DNA from 2 places in the Mangrovibacillus sp. Mu-81 genome. Region 2 is predicted to be linked to the other one. Evidence: riboswitches for the same ligand, from Rfam matches in the RefSeq annotation. Region 2 holds a riboswitch; the other holds the start of a gene.

Region 1 (9,883 bases), on a different contig from region 2:
TGATCACTCTTGCCAGGGTGCCTTCAATTTCCCGATATTCCTCGTTTTCAAAATAAGCAGCCAATTGATCTTCTAAAGTACATTAAAGTACCGTGCTTCAGGATGGGCAAATACCATTGCTGTAACGGATGCTTCAGGTTCCATCATACATCCTTCCGTCAATTCTATGCCAATTCCTTCAGGTTGTAAAAGTCCGAAAAGTTTCTGCTGGTCATCCAGTTCCGGGCAAGCGGGATATCCGAAGGAAAATCGCTGTCCCTGGTATTTTGTTCGAAATCTGTCCTGCATTGTAAAGTCAACCGGATCCGGGAATCCCCACCGGCTTCTCATCATTTCATGAACACGCTCAGCGAGTCCTTCAGCAGTCTCAAGCGCTAATGCCTGGATGGCATGACTCTCAAGAAATTTCCCTTCTTGTTTTAATGATGCCGCCCATTCTCTGATTCGTCTGCCGGCTGTCACTGCAAAGAACCCTACGTAATCCATTTCACCGCTTCCGACAGGGCGCAGATAATCTGCCAAACAGAGATGCTGGTTGTTAACTTGTCTTGGAAAATGAAATCGTTCAATTTCTCTCGTTTTGTGATTTGGGTCGTAAATGACGACATCGTCCCCGTCAGATTGAGCCGGGAAAAAACGATACAGTGCTGCAGCGTGAATCAGCCCATTTGTTCTTGCTTTCTCAAATAAATGATCGGTTACTTTCTTTATTCGCAGTGTCCGTTCATCTTTCTCCTGGAGCAGCCTTGAGACTTTCCCTTTGATCCCGAGGTGATGACCCAGCAGCATTTGCTGATTAATATAGGGTTGTATTTGATCCAAAGAAAAGTCTTTAATGGTATGCGGCTTTAAATCAGGTGGAACATGTACTTGCACATCTTTAGATACTTTCGACCGGACCTTTACCGTAACCGATGCATCATTCCTTGTTTCCTTTTCTGTAGTGAGTTTGACTTCATTGAGTCTCTGTCGGCTTTCTTCCTCCAATTTCTTACGGGTCCTTTCATCCCGGACACCGTTGATGATGCTTAATCCATCCATGGCATCTTTGGCATACAGAACGAGCCCTTCATATTCCTTGGCAATTTTTGAAGATGTGAATTTTCTGGTCAGGGCTGCACCTCCTACAACGATTGGAACAGAAATGTCCGATTGTCTTAGATCTTGTGCTGTAATGACCATCTGTTGTGCGGATTTTACCAGGAGACCTGAAAGCCCCACAATATCTGGCTTTTCCGCTCTAATCACTTCAATCAATTCCTGAGGGGTCACTTTAATTCCCAAATCTTTCACGTCATACCCATTATTACTCAGAATAATGTCTACCAGATTCTTTCCGATATCATGGACATCTCCTTTAACCGTAGCAAGGATTACTTTCCCTTTGGTTGAAGATGTTTCATTCTGTTCCATATGCGGCTCCAGATGAGCTACTGATGCTTTCATGACCTCAGCACTTTGCAGCACTTCCGCTACGATCAGCTGATTATCATTAAATAATCGTCCGACTTCGCTCATTCCCTCCATTAATGGACCGTTTATGATCTCCAAGGGGGCATTGTATTGTTTTAAAGCCAGTTCAAGGTCAGGTATCAACCCTTCTTTTGTGCCTTCGACGACATAATGCGCCAGCCGTTCTTCGAGAGTCATTGTATTAACAGGTACCTTCAATTCCTTCTTCTTCCCTCTGTAGAACTCTGTGAAAGAAGCAAGCGCCACATCCGTGGTTTCAAACAGAAGCCTTTCTGCCTGCTCTACTTCTTCACGAGGGATGGAGGCAAACCGTTCGAGTTTCTCTGTATTCACGATCGCGTAATCAAGTCCTGCTTTGGTGCAATGATATAAAAATACGGCATTCAGCACTTCTCTTCCCACTGGAGGAAGACCGAAAGAAACATTGCTGATCCCAAGTATATGAGGGCACTCAGGCAGTAATTCCTTGATTCTCTTAATTCCTTCAACCGTTGCATTTGCAGAACCTATATATTGTTCATCACCTGTGCCTACCGGAAAAACGAGTGGATCAAAAATGATATCCTGGGGAGCGATTCCGTATTTTTCCGTTAACAGCTGATGCGACCTGAGAGCAATATCAACCTTCCTTTGTATTGTCACTCCCATTCCTTTTTCATCGATGGTTCCTACTACAACTGCAGCACCGTATTTCTTAATGAGCGGGGAAATCTTTTCGAACCGTTCTTCCCCATCCTCTAAATTAATGGAGTTGATAATTACCTTACCCTGTGAATATTTCAAAGCTGCCTCCAGAACTTCTTCATCGGTTGTATCGATGACAAGAGGAACTTTCACTTTTTTCACAACTTCCTGTATGAATGTATCCATATCTTCCGCTTCTTCTCTGTCAGGATCTGCAACACAAATATCGATGACCTGTGCACCATTTTTCACCTGTGATCTTGCGATTTCCGATGCTTTTTCAATTTTATTCTCAGCAATCAGTCTCTTGAACTTCCTGGAGCCGATTACATTCGTCCGTTCGCCTACCAATATAGGGCGGTTATCCTTGTCATCGTATAAAAACGGTTCAATACCCGAGACAGCGTGAGCATGTGAGTTGTTCGGAACTCTTGGAATATATCCTTTTACCAGCTCGGATAATGCCCTTATATGATCTGGAGTCGTCCCGCAACAGCCACCAACCAAGTTCAGCCACCCTTTTTCAAGGAACCCTTTCATTTTCAGACTGAGTGATTCCGGGGTTTCATTATAGTTCCCTTCCTCATCAGGCAGTCCGGCATTCGGATAACAGCTGACAAATGTCGTCGCTAAATTTGATAGTGAACGCAGATGATCCCGCATGAATTCAGGTCCTGTCGCACAGTTCAACCCGACTGCCAGAGGGTTCAGATGTTCCAATGATAAATAAAATGCTTCGATGTTCTGTCCTGCCAGTGTCGTACCCATCGGTTCTATTGTGCCTGATAAAAGGATAGGGACCTCCTTGCCGGTTTCTGCGAACGCAGCCTGGATACCAAGGTTTGCTGCTTTGACATTCAACGCATCCTGACTGGTCTCCAGCAACAGTACATCTACATCTCCATCCAGCAGTCCCTTCGCCTGTATGCGGTAATTATCGGACAATGCGTCGAAACTGATTCCACCTGTGACCGATAACGTTTTGGTAGTCGGTCCCATTGATCCGGCTACAAACCTTGGCCATTCGGGAGTCGTAAAGGATTTTACCGCTTTTCTTGCTATTTCTGCCGCAGTTTTATTTATTTCATAAGCTTGGGTACCTAATCCATATTCCTCAAGTACAATAGGGGTGCCTCCGAATGTGTTTGTCTCTACCACATCAGCGCCTGCCTGTAAATATTCACAATGGATATTGTAAATGACTTCCGGCGCAGTGATGACAAGATGTTCGTTGCACCCGTCCAGCTCCTCTCCACCGAAGTCTTCTGGTGTTAAGCCCGCCTCTTGAAGCATTGTTCCCATAGCCCCGTCGAGGACGAGTATTTTCTTTCTGAGCTGTTCTTCAAATAATGTGCTGCCCATATGGAGCCTCCATTTCTTTCCCGGCTTTTTCTTTCATATACTGAAGTAATTCTATACTCATATCGTATCGGACAAACGGGGTGATCAGGTAGATTCCGTTAAATAATTCAAGAGCTGAATCCAATAGCTCTTTGGCAATTCCCATTCCCGCTGCCCTTGTATGAACGGGGTCGGTACCTGCATTTTTCATCCTTTCTCTCGTTTCCACCGGGACTTTGATGCCAGGTACTTCATGGTGAAGGAACTCTGCATTCCTGGAACTCAATAAAGGCATGATTCCGATGAAAATCGGCGTATTTAAATGCCTGGTCGCTTCATGGATTTGGTACATCTCTTCTACACCAAATACCGGCTGAGATATGAAATAATCCGCTCCTGATTCAATTTTCCTCTCGAGTCGTTTTACTGATGCATCCAGATGTCTGAAATTCGGATTGAATGCAGCTCCAACCGAGAACTGTGTTTTTTGCCGGAGTGATTTACCGGAGAATGATATTCCTTCATTATTCTGCTTGATCAATTCAATCAATTCCAGACTAGAAAGGTCGTAGACGGAAGCTGCGCCGGGAAAATCCCCTATTTTTGCAGGATCCCCCGTAATGGCCAATATATTGTGAATCCCCAGCGTGCAGAGCCCCATCAAGTGGGATTGAAGGCCGATCAAATTACGGTCCCGGCATGTGATATGTACGAGCGGCGTAAGATCGTATCTTTCCTTGACCATCGTCCCAATCGCATCATTTCCGATCCTCGGGGAAGCCAAAGGATTGTCTGCAAGTGTGACGGCATCAATGCCTTCCTTCTTTAACGCTTTTACCCCTTGAAAAAATAGACTGGTATCGAGGTGCTTTGGGGGATCGAGCTCGACAATCACCGTTCTCTTTTCTTTTACTTTCTGATGAATCAATTTATCTTTTAAAGGGGGTGAAGTAATCTGTACACATCTTTTTGTTTTTACCTCTTTATCCGTAACCGGAACTCTGCTGGACAAATTCTTTGATACTGCCCGGATATGTTCGGGTGTGGTCCCGCAGCATCCACCTATTATCCTTGCACCCTGTTTCCTGAGGTCATTGCTTATCCTCCCGAAATATTCCGGTTCTGCAGAATAATAGAATCTCCCCTCTTCATAATTCGGCAGACTTGCGTTCGGATAGACTGATAGAAATGCATTGTTTGGGATTGGTACTTCTTCCAAGGAGGAAACCATATGATACGGACCCATCCTGCAATTGATCCCTACAACATCCGCCCCGAGGTTTTCCAGCTCCCGAAGCGCAGTATTTACGTTCATACCGTTTTGAAGTACTCCCGGTTCATGCATCGATACCTGCGCGATGACTGGCAGGTCTGTTTCCCGTTTGGCGATCTTAACGACTGTCGACAACTCCTCAAAATCATAATACGTTTCAAGGAGGATTCCATCGACTCCTTCAAGCAGCAGACAGTATAGCTGTTCACGGAAACTTCGTTTGATTTCCTCAAGAGATATATTCTGTTTTATCGCCCTGATTCCACCAATGGTCCCTGCAACATAGGTTTGGTCACCTGCTGCCTTTTTAGCAAGCCTTACTGCTGCAGTATTTATTTCCTTGACTGAGTCCTCCAATCCGTACCTCGAAAGTTTTTCATAGTTTGCGCCATACGTATTGGTCTGGATGATATCCGCCCCTGCATCTATATAATCTCTATGAACCTTGAAGACTTCATCCGGGTGGGAAAGGTTTAATTCCTCGAAACATCGATCCACACCGTATGAATACAATAAAGTCCCCATGGCTCCATCAGCTATCAAAATTTTCTCTTTTATCGATTGTATGAGCGGTTTCACATTATCCCTCCTTCTTCACAAGTGGATGATTTTATCATGAATCGATTCTATCTTGATTGAATTCAATCCCTGCTTAAGATCTTCAATTAACTCGTTTGTGTCTTCCAGTCCAACCGATAACCTCAAGAGGCCGTCTGTAATCCCGCGCCGCTCCCTTTCCGGCTGCGGCATGGATGCATGTGACATCTTTGCCGGGTAAGAAAGAATGGATTCAACAGCTCCAAGGCTAACAGCAAATACGGGAATCTTCACTGCTTTACTCAATCTTCTGACTTCAACTTCACTTTTTAAGCGGAAAGATAACACAGCACCCGGCCCTTCTGCCTGGCGAACATGGATCTCGTGTCCTTTGTGATAGCTTAATCCCGGATAATACACTTCCTCTACTTCTTCTCTCGTCTCCAGGAATCGGGAGATTTTATATGCGCTTTCTGAAGATTGTTTAAGCCGGACATGCAGGGTCTTCAATCCCCTTAATAATAGCCAGCTGTCCTGCGGCCCAAGTACAGCACCAAATGAGTTTTGTAAGAAAGCAAGCTTTTCTGCAAGTAATTCGTTTCCAGTCACCGCGAGTCCCGCAAGGACGTCACTGTGACCAGCCAGAAACTTGGTCGCGCTGTGCAATACTACATCAATACCAAGTGACAAAGGTCTCTGCAGCAGCGGGGTCATAAACGTATTATCTAAAAATGTGTAGCAATCATTTGCTTTGGCCAGTTTCACAATTCCTTCAATGTCAGTTATGTTCAGCAATGGATTAGAAGGAGTTTCAATATAAATCACTTTCGTATTTGGTCTGATCGAACGGGCAACTTCATGAAGATCCCTCATATCAACAAAGGAATACTGAATACCAAACCGGTTTAATACCTCTGTAATCAATCGGTAAGTGCCTCCATATACTTCTTCCGAAATAAGAACATGGTCCCCCTTGGAAAGGATCAGGAAACTTGTGGAAATCGCAGCCATGCCTGATGAAAATGCAAAGCCTCTTACACCGCCTTCCAGTTCAGCGATCGTCTCTTCCAACGTTTCTCTGGTAGGGTTTCCTGAACGACTGTAATCATAGGCGCCAAACTGATCGAAATTACTCTGATGAAAAGTGGTAGCGTGATAGACAGGTGTAGAAACCGCTCCAGTATGAGCATCATATCCGTGAGAGTGAAGCAGGGAAGTTTGCCGTGAATATGTTTTTTTACCCATGAATAATCGCCTCTCCTCTTAACTGATTAAATACATTCTCTAAGTCCGAAATGATATCATCCACATGCTCAATGCCAACTGAAAATCTCAACAGCCGATTACAAATTCCCAGCCTATTCCTTTCCATTACAGGTATATCTGCATGTGTCTGTGCAGCCGGATACGTAATGAAACTTTCAACCCCTCCAAGACTTTCAGCAAACGTGATGACTTTGAGTTTCTGCAGAAATGGACCAACCCATTCTTCCCTTGTAATCCGGAATGACAGCATCCCGCCTCTGCCGGTATACAGCACATCACTCACACAATCATGATTCTTCAGGTATTCTGAAATTACCCTTGCATTTTTTTCATGCTGAGCCATTCTTATACTTAGTGTTTTCATGCCTCGAAGAAGCAGCCAGCTGTCAAAAGGGGAAAGGACGGCACCGATGGAATTCTGAATGATGAAGAGCTTCTCACCCAATTCCTCACTATTAACGATGGCCGCCCCTGCAAGGACATCATTGTGACCGCCTAAATATTTCGTAGCACTGTGAACGACGATATCCGCCCCTTCTGTAATCGGCTTTTGCAGAATCGGGGTATAAAACGTGTTGTCCACGATCAGCAGCAGGTTATGACCTTGAGCAATGGAGGAAACGGCTGAAATACTGGTTTCATTCATCAACGGATTAGTTGGCGTCTCAAGAAATATCGCTTTTGTTCTACCATTCAACTTTTCTGTAATCCGGCTATCATCATGCATATCCACGAAATGAAACCTGATTCCATATTGTTTTTCAAACTGAAGAAATAAACGATAGCTGCCCCCGTATAGATCTTGGGAAACAATCAATTCATCGCCTGTTGTGAATAGACTCAGAACAGCTTGAATGGCTGCCATCCCCGAACTGAATGCCAAAGCCCTATGTCCTTCTTCCAGCTTAGCAAGTGTATCTTCTACTATGGACCTGGTAGGATTTCCAGTTCGGGAATAATCAAATCCTGTTGATTGTCCGATAGCCTTGTGTTCATATGCTGTTGACAAATGAATGGCGGGGCTGATGGCCCCTGTGCCTGCGTCCGTACGATTTCCGGATTGAACGAGAATTGTATCGATATGTTTTTTCAACTTTGCAGCTCCTTTTCTCTTTTTTACACGAAAAGGGGTAAAAAACAAAAAGCCCTCTTATCAAAATAAGAAGGCTTCTATCGTTCATTCTCCCTCTTATCGTTCAAGTTGATTACAACTTGCTGGAATTAGCACCATGCGCCATGCTGGTTGCTGAGGTGTCACAGGGCCAGTCCCTCTACCTCTCTGGATAAGAATCTATTTGGTTTTATTAAATCCAGCAATCACTTTACTGAAATAACTTCTTCATAACTTACACCATACTTTATTAATTGTCAATGAAAATTATGAATACTTTGTCATTTTTAATGCTTTAAGCAGTTATTGATTTGATGAGTTTGTTAAATATTGATGGACTGTTAAACAAACAAATGTTTAATTCATCAACATCAAGTCTATATGTATATAAATACTAGAATAGGATGTGATCAGTTATGAAGGGCGTAACGTTCCAAGGGAAAGAAAAGATGATGGTCAAAGAAGTTGAAACACCTGATATCCAGGAAGCTACAGACATGATTGTGCGAATCACAGCAAGTGGGATATGCGGTTCTGACCTTCACCTATACCACGGCGGGATAGAACCTCAACAAGATTATGTCGTGGGACACGAGCCAATGGGGATTGTCGAGGAAGCAGGTTCCGAAGTGAAAAGTCTTAAAAAAGGGGACCGTGTCGTCATCCCTTTCAATATCGGCTGTGGAGAGTGTTTCTTCTGCAAGAATCAGATGGAAAGTCAGTGTGATGATTCCAATCCCCATGGAGAAATAGGAGGTCTGTTTGGATTTACTGAAATGATGGGAGGTTATCCGGGCGGACAGGCAGAATATCTTCGAGTGCCTTATGCTGACTTTACATCATTTAAAGTACCCGAGACCAGTAACCTCGATGACGAAAGTGTCCTCTTCCTTTCGGATGTCATACCTACAGCTTATTGGAGCGTTGAAAACAGCGGGGTAAAAGAAGGGGATACTGTCATTGTTCTTGGGAGCGGCCCGATAGGACTGATGGCTCAAAAGTTTGCCAAATTAAAAGGCGCCGATCGAGTCATTGCTGTTGATCAGGTTGAGCACCGCCTGGATCATGCTAAACGCACAAACAGTGCTGAAATATACAATTTCAAAGAAACCCCTGACATCGGATCTGTCCTTCACGAATTTACTAAAGGAGGCGCTGATGTGGTCATTGACTGTGTAGGAATGGATGGTACCGTCCCTCCCGAAGAGACATTAGGATCAGATTTCGATAATCAATTCGGAACCATCAGTCCAATTAAAACCGCCTCACAAGCTGTCAGAAAATTCGGTACAGTGCAATTGACAGGTGTTTATGGGACGGAGGCAAACCGTTTTCCCTTAGGCGACTTCTTCAGCAGAAATGTCTCCATCAAAATGGGGCAGGCTCCTGTCATACATCTTATGCCTAAATTGTATGATATGATAGAAAACAACGAATTTGACCCTACCGATATCATCACTCATCGTTTACCACTTGAAGAGGCGGCAAAGGGTTATGATATTTTTGATGAGAAAGCGGACGGCAATATTAAAGTGATTTTAAAACCATAATAATTTTGATTAGAAAAGCTGCCATATCACTTGGGATGGCAGCTTTTTTATATTCTTCTTCAAGAATGAAGGATTCCGATTTTCCTTTTCACCTCTTGCAAAAGTGGACGGGTTTTCTTTCTTGCTTTTTCTGCACCCTGCAGTAAAACTTCATTAAGCTTTTCAGGAGATGCCATCAACTCATTGTATCTGTCACGCGGCTCCTCCAAATACACATTCATAACATCAAAAAGCTCTTTCTTGGCTTCTCCCCATGAAATTCCCGACAGGAAGCGATTTCTCATTTCTGAGGTTTGTATGTCTGTCGCAAATTCTTTATATAACGAGTATATTACAGATGCATCCGGATCCTTCGGCGCTCCAGGCGGGCTGGAATCTGTCTTGATCTTATTTATGAGTTTTTGCAGCTTTTTCGGTTCCTCGAATAATGGGATGGTATTGTTATAGCTTTTACTCATCTTGCGTCCATCCAATCCCGGGAGCACAGCGGTTTCTTTTTCAATGACATACTGAGGAAGTGTGAATGTGTCACCGTAGGTATGATTAAAGCTTTCAACGATGTCCCTTGCGATTTCAACATGCTGAATTTGATCCCTGCCCACAGGAACAATTTCAGTTTGGAAGAGCAGGATATCCGCAGCCATCAAG
Region 2 (9,883 bases):
TTTTCTGGAATAAGAAAGCAGGCGACTGGTATTCGAACTCCATTTTCATCTTTATACTGACCTGGAAATTGAGTGTCATCGTCGTTGACTTTGGCACCGTGATCAAGCATCCGATCACAATTCTCTATTTTCATGGCGGAGCCGCAGGGTATTGGATGGGAATCGTGGCGGCCTTGGTATATACTTTGATTAAAAAAGAAAATCCATATCATGTATTGACTGCTTGGATCATGACCGCCCTTGTCTATGAAGGTGTGTTCGATCTTCTGCACGGGGCTTACATTGCAGGTAGCTTACAACTGATTTTTAACAGTGTCCTGCTTCTCTTTTTGCTGAAAAAATTGGGCACTGAAGGAAAAAACGTATGGTCGATCCAGCTTCTCACAATTTTTACAATGATCCAATTTCTGATGAATTCCTTCGGAGGATTCCAAATAGATATGACACTACTGACGTACATCATTTTAGCCATCGTCCTGCTATTTTTACTCCGCGGGCGCAATATCATAGTACAGGGAGGAAACACCAGTGAATAAACGTAATTTCGCATTGGCCGTCGTGGCTCTCCTGATCGGAATCTTCCTAGTGAACGTCTTCCAGGATCAGCAGGAAAAAAAAGAAAGGGAAGAAGCGGCACAGCTTGCAGAGGAGTCAATGGACCTGTCGAATGCCGGGAGAGGTCTGGCAAAAGGCGACAGTGCACCGGACTTTGAACTCACGACGCTGGCAGGTGAAAAAGTGAAGCTTTCCGATTACGAAGGTCAAAAAGTGATCCTGAACTTCTGGGCGACATGGTGCCCGCCTTGTAAAGCGGAAATGCCGCATATGCAAAAATACTACGAAAAAAATGCAGACAAAGAAAATGTCGAAATCCTGGCGGTGAACCTGACAAGCATGGACGAAGGAAAAGACGCCGTCCAAGAATTCGTTGACGGCTACGAACTGACCTTCCCAATCCCGCTGGACGAAGACGGTGAAATCGGCGAAGAATACCGCGCCTTCACGATTCCGACCACCTACATGATCGACACTAATGGTCAAATCAGGCATAAAATCGTCGGTCCCATGAACGAAGACATGATGGATGAAATGGTCGAAGGAATGGACTGAGGCGTGAAAGCCCGACCCTCACCCTTGACGTTTAAATGATACTCCACGAGGTATATTAATAGTATGGGAATATTATTGTTGAAGACACTATGATGTGAGAGAAAATGAAGGAGGAGTACTGGATGTTTCATTACACAAAGGAAGTTTCGATGAATGTAAAGGAAGCAGCGGAGAAGGTGGAGGCTGCTCTGAAAGAAGAAAGCTTTGGTGTTCTATGGAATCTGGATCTTGCCGGGAAACTTAAAGACAAAGGCCTGGAATTCGATGAAGAAGTGCTCGTTCTGGAAGTGTGCAATCCCCATGAAGCGAAAAAAGTCCTCGAACAGAGCATGCTGGTTAGCTACTTCCTGCCGTGTAAGGTGACCGTCTACACAGAAAACGGCAAGACGAAAGTGGGCATGGCCAAACCAAGCAAACTGATCGAGCTCGTCGATCATGATGAACTGAAAACGCTCGCGCTCAATATTGAAAATCGCTTGATCGGTTGTTTGGAACGAGTGTAGATGATGGGCGAGGAACCTGCTGTGGAAATTGCGGCAGGTTTTTTGTTTTGAAATTGACATGATTCTATCATTTTTCTCTGTAAGATTAGGATAAATAAGTATTCGGCATGAAATTAAACAGTGAAATTGTACGGCTGAGATTAAGAATTGCGCTGCTTTACAGGATAATTGTGCCACTTTTTCAATAATTGCTCTGGTTACTAGATAATTGCTCCCCTTCCACAATATTTGAGCCGCATATGAATTTATTGCGCCGGATTCCAGATAATTGCGCAACTTGTCGAAAAATCTCCAAGCCTACAACCACATCCTCCAAAAAAATAATCCGACAACCGAAACATTTCTCTTCCTCACAATCTTCTGAATATGATACACTCTTCTAAAGCCAATTGATCTAAGAGGAAGGATGACAATCATGAAGTTCACAACAAAAGTCGTACATAGCCAGTTAAAAGGAACCGGGGATATCCGCAGCAAGACGACCCCGATCTACCAGACTTCCGCTTTTTCATTTCAATCACTGGAAGAGCTTGAAGGTTTCTATGAAGGAAAATCACCTTACCTCTACACGCGGACGGGGAATCCGAACACGGACGAACTAGGTCAGATGGTAGCTGCACTTGAAGGCGCGTCTGCCGGGGTTGCGACATCTTCAGGCTTGTCGGCGATTCTGGCTGCTGTACTTGCGGTTGTGAAATCCGGCGACCACATCGTAGCAGCTGAGGACCTGTATGGAGGCACCTTCCATATGCTGAAGGAAGAGTTGAAGGGGTTCGGAATCACGACAACTTTCGTCGACTTCACCAACCGTGAAGAAATTGAACACGCCATCACACCTCATACTAAACTGCTTTACAGCGAAACAGTCACCAATCCATTCATGAGGGTGGAAGACATCCCACAGTTGGTGGAGCTTGCCGAAAAACATCAGCTCAAAACGATCATCGATAACACATTCGCTACTCCATACTTGCGACAGCCTTATCTTGAAGGAGTCGATCTCGTTGCTCACAGTGCCACCAAATATATCGGTGGACACAGCGACATCACGGCAGGCGTCGTGACCGGGAAAGAAGACCTCGTAAAAAAAGCAAGGGAAAAAGTAGTCAACATGGGCTCCAATCTAAGTCCATTTGAAGCATGGCTGACTGCAAGAGGGGCAAAAACACTTGGCCTCCGCATGGGTGCGCAGGCCCATAACGCCGGCCAGCTCAGTGAAAACTTAAGAACGAATCAACACGTAAAACATGTATATTACCCGCATGATCTTTCTGAAAAAGGTAACGGAGCGATCGTGACCATCGAGCTAGATGCATCATGCGATATCAGTACATTCTTCAAATCTCTCGGCTGGATCAAAATCGTGCCGACCCTTGCAGGAGTGGAAACGACCGTCTCCTATCCGCTCGGCACTTCACATCGGGCACTGCCGAGAGAAGCACAGGAAAAATTGGGCATAAACACATATGTCGTGCGAATATCTTTAGGAATCGAAGACGCAGAGGACATCGTCACCCAATTCAACGAAGCAATCACAAAATGTATAAAATAATTAAAAAAATCAGAAAACACTCTTGACGTTGAGTGAAGATGCCTTTATAATTCATTTCAACGCACTACTTATTGACAACTTAATCGCTCTTATCCAGAGAGGCGGAGGGACTAGGCCCGATGAAGCCCGGCAACCTTCATGCTCGCAGGAAGTTCTGCGACTGCATGAAAAGGTGCTAATTCCTGCAGACATTTGTCTGAAAGATAAGAGGAGGACCGCCTATTAAATTAGACCCTCTTCTTAGGAAGGGGGTTTTTGATTTTTCCTCTTCTCTTAAAAAATTCCTAGAATGATTGCCGGGTCGGTGAAGGCAGCTCGCTACTCACTACTCACCATTTCGCAAGTCTGATGAATCCAAACCCGAAACCGCCAATCTGCAAGCATTCAAAACATTACTACGCAAAAAGTCAATGGAAAACCAACAAACCAAATTGCCAGGAGGAATTCATTATGACAAAATCATTCGATGTAGAAACGGTATTACTTCACGGGGGCCAGGAGCCCGATCCATCAACAGGTTCACGTGCGGTGCCGATTTACCAGACGACTTCATATGTATTTGATAACAGCGAACACGCTGCGAAATTATTCGGTCTTGAAGAGGAGGGGAATATTTACTCCCGTATCATGAATCCGACGGTCGATGTTCTTGAAAAGCGGATTGCCCTGCTGGAAGGCGGGATCGGCGCTCTCGGTGTTTCTTCCGGGATGGCTGCGATTTCGTTGTCCATCTTGAATATCGCTGGAGCAGGGGATGAAATCGTCGCTGCTACGAATCTATACGGCGGAACATACAACCTCTTCTCCACGACGCTTCCGAAGTACGGCATCAAGGTGCACTTCGTCGACCCGACCGATCCGGAGAACTTCCGGAACGCGATCACGCCGAAAACGAAGGCTGTTTTTGCCGAAACGATCGGAAATCCGAGCCTTCACGTTCTTGACATTGAAGCTGTTGCGAAAGTGGCGCATGACAACGAAATTCCACTGATCATCGATAACACATTCGCCACTCCGTATCTCACCAAGCCGATTGAATGGGGAGCGGACATTGTCATCCATTCCGCCACGAAATGGATTGGCGGCCACGGTACAGCGATCGGCGGACTCGTGGTCGACGGCGGCAAGTTTGACTGGAATAACAAGAAATTCCCGGGCTTTGTAGAAGAAGATCCAAGCTACAATGGAATCCGCTTTGGAATCGATGTCGGCGAAGCAGCTTTCATTACAAAATTAAGGGTCCAGCTGCTGCGTGACTTCGGGGCGTGCTTAAGCCCGCAAAACGCGTTCCTGCTCCTGCAGGGGCTTGAAACGCTGCACCTGCGAATCGAAAGACACACGGAAAACGCATTGAAAATCGCTGAGCACCTCAATCAGCACAGCGGTGTGGCGTGGGTGTCCTATCCAGGTCTCGAACAGCATCCGTCACATGCACTGGCTCAAAAATATCTGCCAAAAGGAGCAGGCTCGATCGTCGTCTTCGGCATCAAAGGCGGAAGGGATTCCGGACGCAAAGTCGTGGACAACATCACCCTCTGGTCACATGTGGCAAACGTGGGGGATGCAAAGTCACTCATCATCCATCCTGCTTCGACAACCCATCAGCAATTGAATGATCAGGAACTGCGTTCAACCGGTGTTACGGAAGAATTGGTACGCTTATCGGTCGGATTGGAGTCGGCTAAAGACCTGTTGGAAGACCTGGATCACGCGATCGAAGCGGCACTGGCTGCATCACCGGTATAATCCGGGCGATTTCAATGGCCACGCATTTGAAAATAAAAAATAGAACAATGGGGGGCGGACAGCTCAATCTGACCCTCTTCCCCCCCAATCACTCACCAAAAAAGGAGGCGACGGAATGGAGAACCCGCACACCAGTAACACACAATATGAAGTGAACTCCATTACGATCCCATCCCTGACCTTGGAATGCGGCAGCACGCTTGAACAGGTGGAGCTTGTGTATGAAAGGCTCGGCAGGACGGAAGGACCGGTCATCCTTATCTGTCACGCACTCACTGGCAATCACCTTGTAAAAGGGACGCCGGACTGCAAAGGGTGGTGGGACGGCCTCATAGGTCCCCATTCGTACTTGGATACTGACGAGTACACAATTCTTTCTTTTAACGTGCTGGGCGGCAACGACGGCAGCACCGGTCCGGCATCCATCAACCCCGCAACAGGGAAACCATTTGGCCGACAATTTCCGGACGTCACCGTAAGAGACATGGTCAACGCTCAATATCTTGCTCTGAAAGAACTGTCGATCGCTCATCTTCATGCAGTGGTCGGCGGTTCTTTGGGCGGAATGCAGGCATTGGAGTGGGGCATGATGTACCCATCCTTCGTCGACAAAGTATTCGCGCTTGCCGTCACACCAGCTCTCAGCGACTACGGGCTGGCATTTAATCATATCGGCATCCAGGCGATCGAATCGGATCCCGATTTTCAACACGGTCATTACCTGCCAGGCGCGGTCCTGAAAGGGTTGGAGATTGCGAGAATGGCCGGGATGGTCACGTACAGGACACCACGTCTTTTTGACGACCGCTTCAAGCGTGAAGAAACACAGTCTTCTTTTAAAGTTGAAAGTTATTTGAATTACCAGGGAAAGAAGCTTGCAAAGCGTTTCGATCCGAACAGTTACCTGACACTCCTGAAAGCCATGAATTCGCATGACTTGAGCAGGAACCGCGGATGCACGCTTGATGACATAGCGGGAAATTATCCAACTGAACTGATCACGGTCAGCTACGAAGGTGATTTGATTTACTCTCCCGAATATCTCGAAAGCTTCACACATCAGGTTCGGTCAGGAAGGCATTATTTTGTCTCCACTGCGTTTGGCCATGACGGTTTTCTGGTGGAATTCGAGAAATGGGGGAGCATGATTTCCTCCCATCTGAAACAATTTCAACCCAATCGCGTTGTGAACGGCTAAAGTATCATAACCCGTCCCCCTCCAACATATAGTTAAATAAGCAAAGACATCGCACCGCCTACAGCGCGTTTTTGTGTGGTGTCTTTTTCTTTGGATAAGAATCGCAGCGCTTTTCGTAGTGTCCGGCTGCTGAGCCATACTTTGGTGAAAAAAGGAGACAAGCAGTACTGCTGAATGATCCGGAAATGGACAATCAATCTTCAACCGATGGCAGCCGGCACTTTTCTTATCAGTCATGACAACAAGTTGGAGGGGGAAAAATGGAGTTGAGAGGCAGAAAGCTTATCATTGCAATTGTGATCAGCATGCTGATCGGGGCAGGCGGAATGTACGGAGGGGTCACCCTGTTTGATTTTACCGATTCAGGGGACGGGCTAACAGAGTTCAGCGGCAAAGGCGAAGTAAATGACAAGCTTCATAAAGTAGAAGTGGCGTATGATTTGATCAGTGAGAAATTTTTTCAGGATGTAAACAAAGGGGAGCTTGTGGAGGGCGCGATACAAGGGATGCTGAAGACCTTGAACGATCCCTACTCGGTCTATATGAACGCCGAAACAGCATCACAGTTTAATGACGCGCTCGATTCTTCCTTTGAAGGAATCGGGGCAGAAGTCACGATGATGGACGGGAAACTGGTCATCGTTGCCCCTTTTAAAAATTCGCCTGCAGAAGAAGCAGGTCTGAAACCGAATGACCGCATCGTCAAAATCGACGGCAGCAGCATCGACGGCCTGGATCTGTATGAAGCCACTCTTAAGATAAGAGGAAAAAAGGGCACCAAAGTGAAACTGGAAGTGCTGAGGGAAGGCGTGTCGGATCCGATTGAAGTCGCCGTCAAAAGGGACGATATACCGGTCGAAACTGTCCATTCGGATGTGAAAAAAGTGAACGGGGTCACCGCCGGATATATCCAGATCACCACATTCTCTGAAAATACCGCAGTCGATTTTAAAAAGCAGCTGGCAGAACTTGAAAAGAAAAACGTGAAAGGACTCGTGATCGATGTCCGCGGCAACCCGGGCGGTCTGCTGTCTAGCGTCGAACAGATCCTTCAGGAGTTTGTAACAGGCAAGAAGCCTTACATCCAGATCCAGGAACGCAGCGGGGAAGTCATGAAATCCTTCTCCAGCAACAAAAAGAAAAAAGCCTATCCGGTTGTCGTCCTGATCGACGAGGGCAGCGCATCGGCATCAGAAATCCTCGCCGGGGCACTGAAGGAAACGGAAGGATACCCGCTGATCGGTACGAAGAGCTTCGGAAAAGGCACGGTCCAGCAAGCCGTTCCGATGGGTGACGGCAGCAACATCAAGCTGACCATGTACAAGTGGCTCACCCCGAACGGGAACTGGATTCACAAGAAGGGGATCATGCCGGATATCCCGGTCAAACAACCGGCCTACTATTACGCCCATCCTCTTCAACTCGACAAGCCGCTAAAGCCGGAAATGAATAACGACCAAGTGAAAAACGCACAGGAAATGCTGAAAGGCCTCGGATTCATGCTCGACCGTTCAGACGGCTATTACAGCAAGAAAACAGAACAGGCCGTCAAAGAATTCCAAATCCAGCAAGGTCTCGACGCAAACGGGGTCATCGATGCAAAAACAGCCGAACACCTGCAGGCCGAAATCTACCAGCAAGTCCAAAACGAAAAGAACGACCTCCAGCTCCAATCCGCAATCGAATACGTAAACCGCATTGCAAAGGCCGGGGCTCAAACCGAGTAACCAGAATCAAGACCGCTTCCTATACAGGAGGCGGTCTGTTTCTTTTGGGGGAGATTGGAGTGAGGCATTAGAGTGTACCTGGTACATAGTGAGTTTAGTGTACCTGGTACACAAACCGGTTATTGTACCAGGTACAAAGTCGGCTAATGGTGCCTGGTACAAATCCTTTAGATTGTGCCAGGCACCAACCCGCGCATCGAGCCAGGCTCAAACCGGCACAAACGAGCCAGGCTCAAAACCACCAAACCAAGCCAGGCACCATCCCCTCACAATCCACCGCATTCACCCCCACAGGCAAATCAATCAATTCTACTATTTCCCCTGAATTCATGCACTGTTTTTCCAGCAAAATCTATTATATAAAGTGAGACATATTTAATAGAAAGGAGGAGAATATCGTGTTTGATATAAGAGAGAAAGTGGCGATTGTGACCGGCGGCGGACGGGGTCTCGGGAAAGTGATGGCGCTTGCGCTGGGTGAAGCTGGTGCTCATGTTGTCGTTTGCTCGAGAAATCTTTCAGCATGTGAGGAAGTGAGGGATTCACTGCTGGAGCTGGGGGTGAGGTCTCTCGCTTTAGCTTGTGACGTCACGAATAAAGAAGATGTGGTCAACGTAGTGGAAGAGACGGTGAGAGAGTTTGGCAGGATTGATATTTTAATCAATAATAGCGGCACTTCATGGGCGGGACCGTTTGTAGATGTGCCTCCCGATAAGTGGGACAAGGTCATGGAAGTGAATGTGAAGGGGACTTTCATGTTTTCGCAGGAAGTAGCGAAGGTCATGATCAGGCAGCAAACCGGAAAGATCATCAATATCGCTTCGGTGACCGGGTTTGGAGGGACGGATCCCCGATTGATGGATACGGTTCCTTACAACGCGAGTAAAGGAGCGGTCATTACGTTAACGAAGGACCTTGCCGTAAAACTCGCCCGGCATAATATTCAGGTGAACGCGATTGCACCGGGATTCTTTCCTACTAAAATCACGAAGCAGCTTTTTGAACAGCAGGGGGCAGCAATCATGCAGAAGATTCCTGCGAATCGATTCGGAGAAGGGGAAGATTTGAAAGGGATTGCGGTTTTTCTTTCCTCGTCTGCTTCTCAGTATGTGAATGGCCACATTTTAATCGTGGACGGCGGGATATCCGCAATGGCATAAAAAGGAGATTTGTAAAATGGATGAATGGTATAGAGAAATAAAGCGTGCAGGGACGAAGGCAGAGTTGGAAATCAATCAGGCAATCAAAGCAGAAATCAATCAGAGAGAATATGTGACTGCTTTTAAAGAATTAATGGAATCGATCATGGGGATTATCGAAATCCTGGGTCACGTGCTGATGTTTTTGAAATTTCTCAATCAAAGGACCTTGATCGAAAACGTCATATGAGGGAGGTGAAGCTATGGAAGATAATCTGGAATATAACAAAGAATTGGAACGCTGGATAGGGTTTATTAAAACGATCATGATGAATGAAGAATGGAAACCGAATTACCCGCGGGAGGCTATTTGGAAGAAGGGAAGCAGCACGCTCTGGCATTATCCGCCCGGGGAGCCGAACGGCCGGATTCCTCTGTTCCTTCTGTATTCACATATAAACAAACCGGGCATTCTTGATTTGACGAAGGAATACAGCATGATAGGACAGTTTCTAAAGGAAGGCTACGATGTCTATCTCTATGAATTCGGAGAGCCCTCTTTGGAGGATCGCTCCATCGGTCTAGAGAACTATCTGTTTGAGTATATTGACGGTGCCATCCAACAGACGATCCAGCATAGCGGACAAGCTCAGCTTTCGCTTGCCGGCTTCTGTCTCGGTGGCACGCTCGCAGCCATGTATGCCTCTTTGCGGGCGGACATTGTAAAAAATCTCCTGCTCTTCGTCACACCGATCGACTTTCAAACCATTCCGGAATTAAGCGAATGGATCAAAGCTATGAAAAATGGGGAGTTGGATGTTAAACCGCTGATCGAAAGCATGGGAACGATCCCAAGTGTGCTGGTGAAAGCTGGGATGCGCCTGTTGACTTCACCGATCTACTTATCA

What was found. Region 2 has a riboswitch for S-adenosylmethionine ahead of V6B33_RS04770 (O-acetylhomoserine aminocarboxypropyltransferase/cysteine synthase family protein). Riboswitches for the same ligand answer to the same signal wherever they lie in the genome.
Region 1: it holds a riboswitch for S-adenosylmethionine, as region 2 does, so the genes downstream of both, V6B33_RS10170 (methionine biosynthesis PLP-dependent protein) here and V6B33_RS04770 (O-acetylhomoserine aminocarboxypropyltransferase/cysteine synthase family protein) in region 2, are expected to answer to the same signal.

What each region holds. Positions count from the first base shown of each region.
Region 1 covers NZ_JBAJHU010000003.1:612,095-621,977, reverse strand. The annotation lists gene metH (methionine synthase) at 73-3,519, opposite strand; gene V6B33_RS10180 (bifunctional homocysteine S-methyltransferase/methylenetetrahydrofolate reductase) at 3,500-5,350, opposite strand; gene metC (cystathionine beta-lyase) at 5,366-6,553, opposite strand; gene V6B33_RS10170 (methionine biosynthesis PLP-dependent protein) at 6,546-7,667, opposite strand; SAM riboswitch class I at 7,761-7,864, opposite strand; gene V6B33_RS10165 (zinc-dependent alcohol dehydrogenase) at 8,102-9,235, shown strand; gene V6B33_RS10160 (tryptophan--tRNA ligase) at 9,295-9,883, opposite strand, start outside.
Region 2 covers NZ_JBAJHU010000002.1:207,462-217,344, reverse strand. The annotation lists gene V6B33_RS04790 (hypothetical protein) at 1-536, shown strand, start outside; gene V6B33_RS04785 (peroxiredoxin family protein) at 529-1,110, shown strand; gene V6B33_RS04780 (DUF302 domain-containing protein) at 1,233-1,613, shown strand; gene V6B33_RS04775 (trans-sulfuration enzyme family protein) at 2,029-3,165, shown strand; SAM riboswitch class I at 3,252-3,375, shown strand; gene V6B33_RS04770 (O-acetylhomoserine aminocarboxypropyltransferase/cysteine synthase family protein) at 3,616-4,911, shown strand; gene metX (homoserine O-acetyltransferase MetX) at 5,027-6,109, shown strand; gene V6B33_RS04760 (S41 family peptidase) at 6,370-7,836, shown strand; gene V6B33_RS04755 (SDR family oxidoreductase) at 8,235-8,996, shown strand; gene V6B33_RS04750 (hypothetical protein) at 9,013-9,225, shown strand; gene V6B33_RS04745 (alpha/beta fold hydrolase) at 9,239-9,883, shown strand, end outside.